Regions from separate parts of the Brevibacillus sp. HB1.4B genome, predicted to be linked through region 4. Evidence: riboswitches for the same ligand, from Rfam matches in the RefSeq annotation. Region 4 holds a riboswitch; each other region holds the start of a gene.
What was found. A riboswitch is a leader RNA that binds a small molecule or an ion and turns the genes downstream of it on or off. The one in region 4 is predicted to bind S-adenosylmethionine.
Positions count from the first base shown of each region.

Region 1: it holds a riboswitch for S-adenosylmethionine, as region 4 does, so the genes downstream of both, metH (methionine synthase) here and mtnK (S-methyl-5-thioribose kinase) in region 4, are expected to answer to the same signal.
Region 2: it holds a riboswitch for S-adenosylmethionine, as region 4 does, so the genes downstream of both, HP398_RS26295 (homocysteine synthase) here and mtnK (S-methyl-5-thioribose kinase) in region 4, are expected to answer to the same signal.
Region 3: it holds a riboswitch for S-adenosylmethionine, as region 4 does, so the genes downstream of both, HP398_RS06800 (aminotransferase class I/II-fold pyridoxal phosphate-dependent enzyme) here and mtnK (S-methyl-5-thioribose kinase) in region 4, are expected to answer to the same signal.

Region 1 covers NZ_JABSUT010000017.1:46,974-49,172, forward strand. The annotation lists gene HP398_RS28625 (YcdB/YcdC domain-containing protein) at 1-582, shown strand, start outside; gene HP398_RS28630 (YjcZ family sporulation protein) at 650-757, opposite strand; SAM riboswitch class I at 971-1,072, shown strand; gene metH (methionine synthase) at 1,189-2,199, shown strand, end outside.
Region 2 covers NZ_JABSUT010000013.1:78,907-81,105, forward strand. The annotation lists gene HP398_RS26285 (SCO family protein) at 1-318, opposite strand, end outside; gene HP398_RS26290 (rhodanese-like domain-containing protein) at 400-711, opposite strand; SAM riboswitch class I at 1,024-1,130, shown strand; gene HP398_RS26295 (homocysteine synthase) at 1,220-2,199, shown strand, end outside.
Region 3 covers NZ_JABSUT010000002.1:485,169-487,367, reverse strand. The annotation lists gene HP398_RS06815 (hypothetical protein) at 1-11, shown strand, start outside; gene HP398_RS06810 (DUF5665 domain-containing protein) at 21-332, opposite strand; gene HP398_RS06805 (pyridoxamine 5'-phosphate oxidase family protein) at 500-958, shown strand; SAM riboswitch class I at 1,033-1,152, shown strand; gene HP398_RS06800 (aminotransferase class I/II-fold pyridoxal phosphate-dependent enzyme) at 1,247-2,199, shown strand, end outside.
Region 4 covers NZ_JABSUT010000005.1:175,432-177,630, reverse strand. The annotation lists gene mtnK (S-methyl-5-thioribose kinase) at 1-1,152, opposite strand, end outside; SAM riboswitch class I at 1,288-1,433, opposite strand; gene HP398_RS14175 (anti sigma factor C-terminal domain-containing protein) at 1,530-1,679, opposite strand; gene HP398_RS14170 (sigma factor) at 1,631-1,816, opposite strand; SAM riboswitch class I at 2,013-2,189, shown strand.

The DNA of each region.
Region 1 (2,199 bases), on a different contig from region 4:
TGGAATGATAAAAATGACAAGTATATCGGCGTAGAAGTCCTTGCAGAAACAGGCAGTGTCGTCGGGCTGGGAACACCTCGTTCCGATACAGCAGTGACTGTCAAACGCGAGCAAGCGGAAGAGGCTGCACTTGCCTTTCTGCCTAAATACGTTGATCCAGGCATAAAAGAAGTGCAATTGGCACAAGTCATACAGCCAGGCGAAACGAATCCTGTGTCATCGGGCGAATGGGAATTCAGATATCTCATGAGCAAGGATGGCATTCCAGTACAGGATCGCGGGCAAAAAGCGGCTTATTCAGTAACAGTCGATCCGTCTTCTGGCAAAGTGACAAAGTTTGAAAACTACAGAGAGACGCACGAGTTGGTGGAGCTTCCAGCATCCGACGAGATCGTCTCGAAAGACAAGGCTGTTGAGGCGTATTTACGCGTCATGCCTTTAAAGCTGGTCTATTTGAGGAGAGATGTGGATGGGCAAAAATTAGCTCAACCAAAGCTGGCGTATGTGCCGTGGAGTGACGAAAAGCTGGCGCTCAAATATATTACTCTGGATGCCGTGACAGGCAAGATCATCACCAAATAACAAGAAAAAAAGGCTATCCCGCAGCCATTCCTGATGGCTTTTGGGATAGCCTTTTTTAAACACTTATCTAACAGTCGTCACACGAACACCCAATAATTACCAACAGGATAAACAGCACGAGCACGATTGCGAAGCAGTCACCGAAGAATCCGTTTCCGCAGAATGATGTACTCATCTTTGTTTCCCCTCCTTTCCGTTATACTCCAGTCTATACACGAATGCGGATATTGGACTGGGCGGATGCCCAGCTTAGGCAAAAATGGGCGCGTAAGAGGAGAGGCTCAGTAAAAAATAGACAATTCACAATTGACGGGGAGACAAAGGTGGTGTTAAGATACTTGCAAACATTCAAGACATTTCGCAAAACAACTAAATGACAAGTGTACGACTCTTATCCAGAGAGGCAGAGGGACTGGCCTGATGAAGCCTCGGCAACCGGTAAAAATCCGGTGCCAATTCCAGCAAAGCTACGTGCTTTGAAAGATAAGAGGATGTCTCAGGCGTTTTCGTATCTGCTGACAAATCCTCTTCTTTCAAAGAAGAGGATTTTTTTATTTACCCAATTACGGAGAATAAGCCGATGCAAGGTAGAAAAGGGGCACGTCAATGAAACCAACTTTTCGCGAACAACTTTCCCGGAAAATTCTGATTCTGGACGGTGCAATGGGCACCATGCTTCAACAGGCAAACCTGACTGCTGATGATTTCGGCGGTGAAGCCTATGATGGCTGTAATGAACTCCTGAACCTGACCAGACCAGATGTGATCCGTTCCATTCACGAGAAATATTTAGCGGCGGGCGCAGACATCGTCGAGACAAATACATTTGGTGCTGCTTCCATCGTTTTGGCTGAGTACGATGTGCCAGAAAAAGACCTTGAGATCAATATAGCCGCAGCCCGCTTGGCCAGAGAAGCGGTGGATGCCTATTCTACGGAGGAGTGGCCGCGTTTTGTAGCAGGTGCAATGGGACCTACGACCAAAACCCTTGCGTTGACAGGCGGTGTCACTTTCGAAGAACTGGTCGAGGCGTATTATCGTCAGGCAAAAGGTCTGATTCTTGGCGGCTCCGATGTTCTTCTATTGGAAACCTCGCAAGACACGTTAAACGTCAAGGCTGGCGGAATCGGGATTCGCAAAGCTTTTGAAGAGCTTGGACAGGAGCTCCCGGTGATGCTGTCAGGTACGATTGAGCCGATGGGCACAACGCTGGCTGGCCAAAACATCGAGGCGTTTTACATCTCCTTAGAGCATTTACAGCCAGTCTCCATTGGTCTGAACTGTGCGACAGGACCAGAGTTTATGCGTGATCATCTGCGGACACTGTCAGGAATTGCCCAATGTGCGGTTAGCTGTTATCCGAACGCAGGCTTGCCAGACGAGAACGGCCATTACCATGAAACGCCACAGGGACTTGCTTCGAAAATGCGGGCATTCGCTGATCAGGGCTGGATAAACGTCGCTGGCGGTTGCTGCGGAACAACGCCTGACCATATTCAAGCGATGGCAGAAGCATTGAAAGACTGCAAGCCGCGCAGTGCAGCTGTGGAACCGCTGAGCGCAGTCTCCGGGATCGAGGTTGTTTACGTCGAAGATGACAATCGTCCCTTGCTAGTA
Region 2 (2,199 bases), on a different contig from region 4:
TCCAAACAGTCCCTTTTCCTTCAACTGATCTTGCAGCTTGGCCATGTTGTACGTGGTAGCCGGACAAATATCCGGACATTTGGTAAACATAAACTCAACCAGTCGTACCTTACCAGCACTTTCATTAAAGGTATAGGTTGTTCCGTTACTGTTGTCTAAGGTGAAGTCCGCGATGGGCTTCAATACTTCGATCTTCTCTTGTGTCATGTACTTATAACCAAATACTCCGACGATAGCCAAAAGGATAATACCAGCTAACACAGGAAACCAATGTTTTTTTATCCCAGATTCCTGCTGCAATTGTGTTCCTTCACTCACGGGTTGCTTCCTCCCTGCTTGTCCCATGCGTGATGCCTCCTGATTACACGCGGGAGGCATTCACACTGTTTCTATCACTTCTTACTGTTCTACTTCACCTGGCCATGCGAGCATGCCGCCAACCATATTCGCCACGTCATATCCTTGTTCACTCAAATACGCTGTAGCATTATGGCTTCTGGCACCACTACGGCAAACCATCACAATCGGAATGTTCTTATCCAGCTCATCGATACGATGTGGCAAAAAGCCGAGTGGGATCAGCTTCGCCTCTTTAATGTGACCTGCATTCCACTCATCAACTTCACGTACATCAATGATTTGCAGCTCCTCTTTGGCTTCCAGCTTTTCCAACAGCTCTTGTGGTGTCATTTCCTTTACTCCATGGCTCATCGCTATTTATCCTCCTATATGTACGATCAGATCAGTTGTAACCACCTCCATGATATCACACGCTTTTTTACTTTTCTAACGCTAAGAGCACTTGGCTTTACCCTGCATCTATGCTCCCTATTTTCTACCATTATCTCCTATTTCGCTGTGGCAGTAGCCACACGGGATGTGAACAGCTTGAGGCAAAAGCGTTACAAATTAATGGCATGAGTGAAACACCTTTCATCCATATATACACAAAAACCTCCCTGATAACTACAAATTCCACATTGACAGCAAGGTTTTATTTTCATACAATTACGACAACAACTTTTCTCATCAAGAGCGGTGGAGGGACAGGCCCTACGAAGCCCGGCAACCAGCAGACTAGCTGCATGGTGCCAATTCCTGCAGAATCCAGTGATTCTGAGAGATGAACACAAGCCCGTGCATGATCGGAGCCTTCTTCTTCTCAGGAGAATGCTCCGTTTTTTTATTAGTCGATTTCATAGTAGAAGGAGAGATGAACATGTCCGATCAACAACAATGGAAGCCAGAAACGCTTGCGGTACACGGTGGGCAAGAGGTTGACCCTGTAACAGGCTCACGTGCTGTTCCGATCTATCAGACGACCTCCTACGTTTTCCGCGATACGGAGCATGCAGCCAATCTGTTTGGCTTAAAAGAGTTTGGGAACATCTATACACGCATCATGAATCCGACCCAGGATGTGTTTGAGAAGCGTGTTGCCCTGCTCGAAGGTGGTGTTGGTGCATTAGCGACCGCATCCGGGCAAGCTGCCATTACATTCGCCATCTTAAATATTGCGCATGCAGGAGACGAGATCGTCGCTTCCAGCAGTCTCTATGGCGGTACCTACAACCTGTTCGCCCACACGCTTCCCCGCCTCGGTATCAACGTTCATTTTGCTGATCAATCCAATCCGGAAAATTTCCGTGCTTATATCAATGAAAAGACAAAAGCCGTGTTTTGCGAGACGATCGGCAATCCACGCATTGATGTCGCTGATATTGAGGCGATCGCCCATATTGCCCACGAAAATGGCGTACCTTTGATCGTGGACAACACCTTCGCGACTCCGATTTTGTGCCGTCCTTTTGAGCACGGGGCCGATATTGTCGTGCACTCCACCACCAAATTCATCGGCGGCCACGGAACAGCAATTGGCGGTATTATCGTAGACTCTGGAAAATTTGACTGGAACAACGGAAAATTCCCAGGTCTGACTACACCAGACCCAAGCTACCATGGCGTTGTCTATACAGAGGCAGTCGGTCCGCTCGCCTATATTATCAAGGCGCGCGTCCAGCTCCAGCGCGATATTGGTGCTGCCGTCGCCCCGATCAATTCCTTCTTGTTCCTGCAAGGATTAGAAACACTGCATCTGCGCATCGAACGGCATAGCCAGAACGCCTTGGCAGTAGCCCAATTCCTCGCCAATCACTCTGCCGTAGAGTGGGTGAGTTATCCAGGACTCGAGTCAGACTC
Region 3 (2,199 bases), on a different contig from region 4:
ACAGAGACTAGTCTCTAGCGTTAAGGCCGCTGCTTGTAAGTCTCGACGTACTCCACCAATTGTCTGATGTAATCCCCCAGAATGGGGATGGAAAGAAATTGCGTCAAGAGGGAGCCGAGGAAAGCCAAAACGATAGCAGTACCAATCGTCAACCCCAGACCCCGGGCAAGACCTGCGAGGAAATTGATCCAGAGCAGCTTGCGCGGGGCTGTGTAATTTTGGATCACATCTGCTAGTCGGATATCTTCCAGGAACATCGCAATTTTATGCATCCGCTCATTTACCTTCCGAACTTCCTGAAGCTCTTCAAGGACTTGATCAATTTGCTGCATGAGGCGGTCTGTAGGCGACAAGCTGTCCATCCCCTTCCATCATTCGGTATCGTTACTACCAGTCTAGGGAAAAAGACAACCAGAATCAAGGTGAAGAGGAAACGTTTGCCTATCAGCTAGGCGAAGGGTAAAATGAACGTACAAAACGTTTGTTAGGAGGCTTTGAAATGGCTGAAACTGTTTCCCAATCTCTTTCCGAAGATTTATTCAAGCTCTTGCAAAAGGAGCGTTTTGTTACCTTGGGCACAGTAGACCATGAGTCAGGAGCACCATCGCTCAGCTCCTTGTCCTGGACGTATGCTGTCACCGCCGATACGATTCGTTTTGCCGTGGATAATCGCTCACGTATTTTGGCTAATATTGCGAAGGAACCGCAAGTTGTCTTGCATTTGATCGGTGCCGGCTCGTCTTTCGCCATTAATGGTCGTGCTTCTGTCAAAACAGACCGACTGGAAGGCGTTCCGCTCAAGCTGGCCATGGCAGAAATCAAAATTGAGGCTGTTCGTGATATTATGTTTTACGGTTCCCGTATTTCCGTAGAACCACAATATGAAAAGACGTATGACAAAAACGCGGCAGCGAAGCTGGACAATCAAGTGATGACCGCCTTGAAAGATGTAAATTAACGGGTGGAAATAAATTGTTGACAAGAATCCTGCCGATCCTTTAGTATTAGGGTCAATCAAATTGAATAGCAATCTTCTTATCCAGAGCGGCGGAGGGACTGGCCCGATGATGCCCGGCAACCAATCACCTGTATTTTATCAGGGAGATAATGGTGCTAATTCCTGCAGAGTTATCAAACTCTGAAAGATGAGAAGGATTTGCTTACGGTGACGTAAACAAAGCCTTCTTTCAGAGGAAAGAGGGCTTTTTTGATGCCCTTGTACACTATTGGAGGGAGAGAAACAGACATGAATTTGGAAACGAAATTGATTCAGGCGGGAGTAGGCAGAGATGAAAAAACAGGGGCGGTGAGCTTTCCTGTTTACTATGCAACGGCTTATCGCCATCCGGCCTTGGGCCAGAGCACTGGATACGATTATACACGCACAGCTAATCCTACTCGCACTATTTTGGAGGAGACCATCGCTGAAGCGGAATCAGGAGATGCAGGTTTCGCTTGCGCCTCAGGAATGGCTGCTGTTCATACCGTCATGGGCTTGTTTTCCCAAGGGGATCATCTGATCGTTTCACTCGATCTGTACGGGGGAACCTATCGATTGTTCGAGCAAGTGCTCTCTCGCTATGGTCTGACGTTTTCGTATGTGGATTTGCGTGACATTGGTGCACTCAAAAATGCGATTCGCCCTGAGACAAAGGCGATCTTCGTCGAGACACCAACCAATCCGCTCATGCAGATTACCGATATTCGAGCAGTAACGCAATTGGCGAAACAGCATGGTCTCCTTACGATTGTAGACAACACATTCTTAACCCCTTATTGTCAACGCCCACTGGAGCTTGGTGCAGATATCGTTCTACATAGTGCAACCAAGTATTTGGCAGGACATAACGATGTACTGGCTGGACTCATCGTAACAAAAGGGGGAGAGTTGTCGGAAAAAATCAGGTTTTTGCACAATTCAATCGGTGCTGTACTTGGACCACAAGATTGCTGGCTTCTCGTTCGCGGGATGAAAACATTGGCATTGCGGATGGATCGTCATCAATCCAATGCCTTGATTGTAGCGAAAAAGCTGCGTGAGCATCCGGCAGTGGCGGAGGTATTTTATCCAGGTCTGCCAGAGCATCCGGGGCATGAGATACAGGTGCAACAAGCAACTGGGCATAGTGGGATGGTATCGTTCCGCGTACACGATGCAGAGCAGGTGGGATTGTTCCTGCAAAATCTGCAAATCGTATC
Region 4 (2,199 bases):
GCCGCCGCGACCGAGAATCAGCGCTTCTCCAATCGAGAGAGCCAGACGCTCTGCTTCTGCGCGAGTCTGGTCGTCTTCAATGGCATTCAGGTCCGCTACGCCTGCCAAGCCGATGACACGGCGCAAGATTTTGCATCCGGCATAGCCTGCTGTATCCTGAATCAAGCGCTTCACGTAGCTTTGCCACAGTCCCTCGACATGGGCGCTGCGCTCTTTGGCTTGCTTGTGCCAGAGCTGAACGAATTGCGAAACGAATTCATTCCAGACATCCTCGACCGTTTCCAGTAAGTATTCGCGGTACGCTTCCCGTTCTCCTTGATCTTTTTGCAAACCGTGCTGTCCTGCGTAGTTGAGCAATAGATTGGCAATGACCGCCCCGATGTCAAAACCGATTGGACCGTAGTAAGCGAACTCTGGATCGATTGCTTTCAAGCTGTTTTCCGTGATGAAAATACTTCCCGTATGCAGGTCACCATGCAGCAGCGCTTCCGATCGCGTAAGGAAATCGTATTTCAGCTTGGCGATTTCCAGCTTCAGCGGCCTGTTGTTCCAGATCGCCTCGACTTCCCGGCGAATCAACGGGTTGAAGTCGTTGGTAGGCGCATTTTCATACGGATCGGTAAAGACGAGATCTTCCGTAATTTTGCATAATTCTGGATTTATGAATGTTCCGACTAGCGCTTTTTTATCGTACGGATGCGCGCCCAGATCGGAGGTGAAGAACAAGGTTTGCGCGAGAAAACGACCAATTTGCTTCGCGAATAGTGGGTACCGCTTTCCTTCGATCAGACCTTTGCGCATGATCATGTGGTCCCCGACGTTTTCCATAACAGTCAACGCAAGTTCCCCATCAAAATGATACACCTGCGGCACCAAGTCTGGAACGTATTTGTGCTGAATGCGGAGTGCCTCGCTCTCGATACGAGCCCGATCAATCGTAAGTGGCCAAGATTCTCCCACGACGCGGGCAAAAGGCAGTGCTTGTTTGACAATGACGCTCTTACCGGTTGCCAGCTCCTGAATGTCAAAAACCAGATTGAGATTGCCATCCCCGATTTCACGGCTGGTCAGCTCTGCTCCTTCGCTAAAAAGACCCGGTATTCCTTTTACGTACTCCACTGCTTCCTGTTCAGTCAATGCGCGATATGCCATGATTCCAAAACTCCCCTCTACGTATTTTTCCTCTATCTCTACTTGTTTTGTTTGAGTACCTGGAGCAATAAAAAGACCTCTTTTCCCGAAGAAAAGAGGTCGCTGTCGTCACGTGTAAGAACCGTGTTGATGTCCCCCTTATCTTCCAGACTACTTTTGTTTCTGCAGGAATTAGCACCGTGCATGTCGCCTGTCAATCAGTCGCTTCCTCGCGTCTGAATGGCGTCATGTCGGTTGCCGGGTATCATCGGGCCAGTCCCTCCACCTTCTCTGGATAAGGTATCCAAAACGTATTCGGTTTTTGATTTAGTTTGAATCATACAACCAACGCTTCCACGATGTCAACACCCTTTTGTGCAAAAATTCGCACCTTGCTATCAGTAGCTGTATTGTGTTCCCAATGCCGCAGGTGGCTCCAAATTCCACCAGTCTTTCTTGCCTAGAAACGCTGCTGTTATCGACTTTTCGGCCTTGAGCTTCAGCAGTTCTTTGGTAGGTCCGGTGAGGACGGCTCCGTAGATTCGCACTCCGTTTTGAACAGCCAAGGCCGTACTTTTTCCCCACGGTAGTCGTCCAAGGAAGAGTAGGCGCGACAAAAGGTTTCCTGTGTCCGCTCCTCTGCCAGCCTCTCATCTCGTGTCAGCCGGAAAAGATAGCGGTACATATCGTTTACATGCAGCCGGTACACATCCTCCAGACCTACTTTCCCAAGCCGTTCACACCCCTTCATCCCTTACCACGAAGGAAGTGCCAAATAGTTTCACCTTCGTCTCATTTTTCTTCTAACCTGCTGCACATTCTCTGCAAAAACAAGGATTGACTCCTGACAATGAACGTCATATCATGGGGGAAACGAATAACTCTTATCGCGAGCTGGCTGAGGGACTGGCCCTATGATGCCCGGCAACCGGCGCTATACCATGAATCGTACGCGGATGATGCGTACCTTGGATAGCGAAACGGTGCTAATTCCAACGGATAAGAGTCGAGATAGAGCCTCTTTGGCTTGTTTCGGCTACTGACCCGAGAGATGAGAGGAGACGAGAC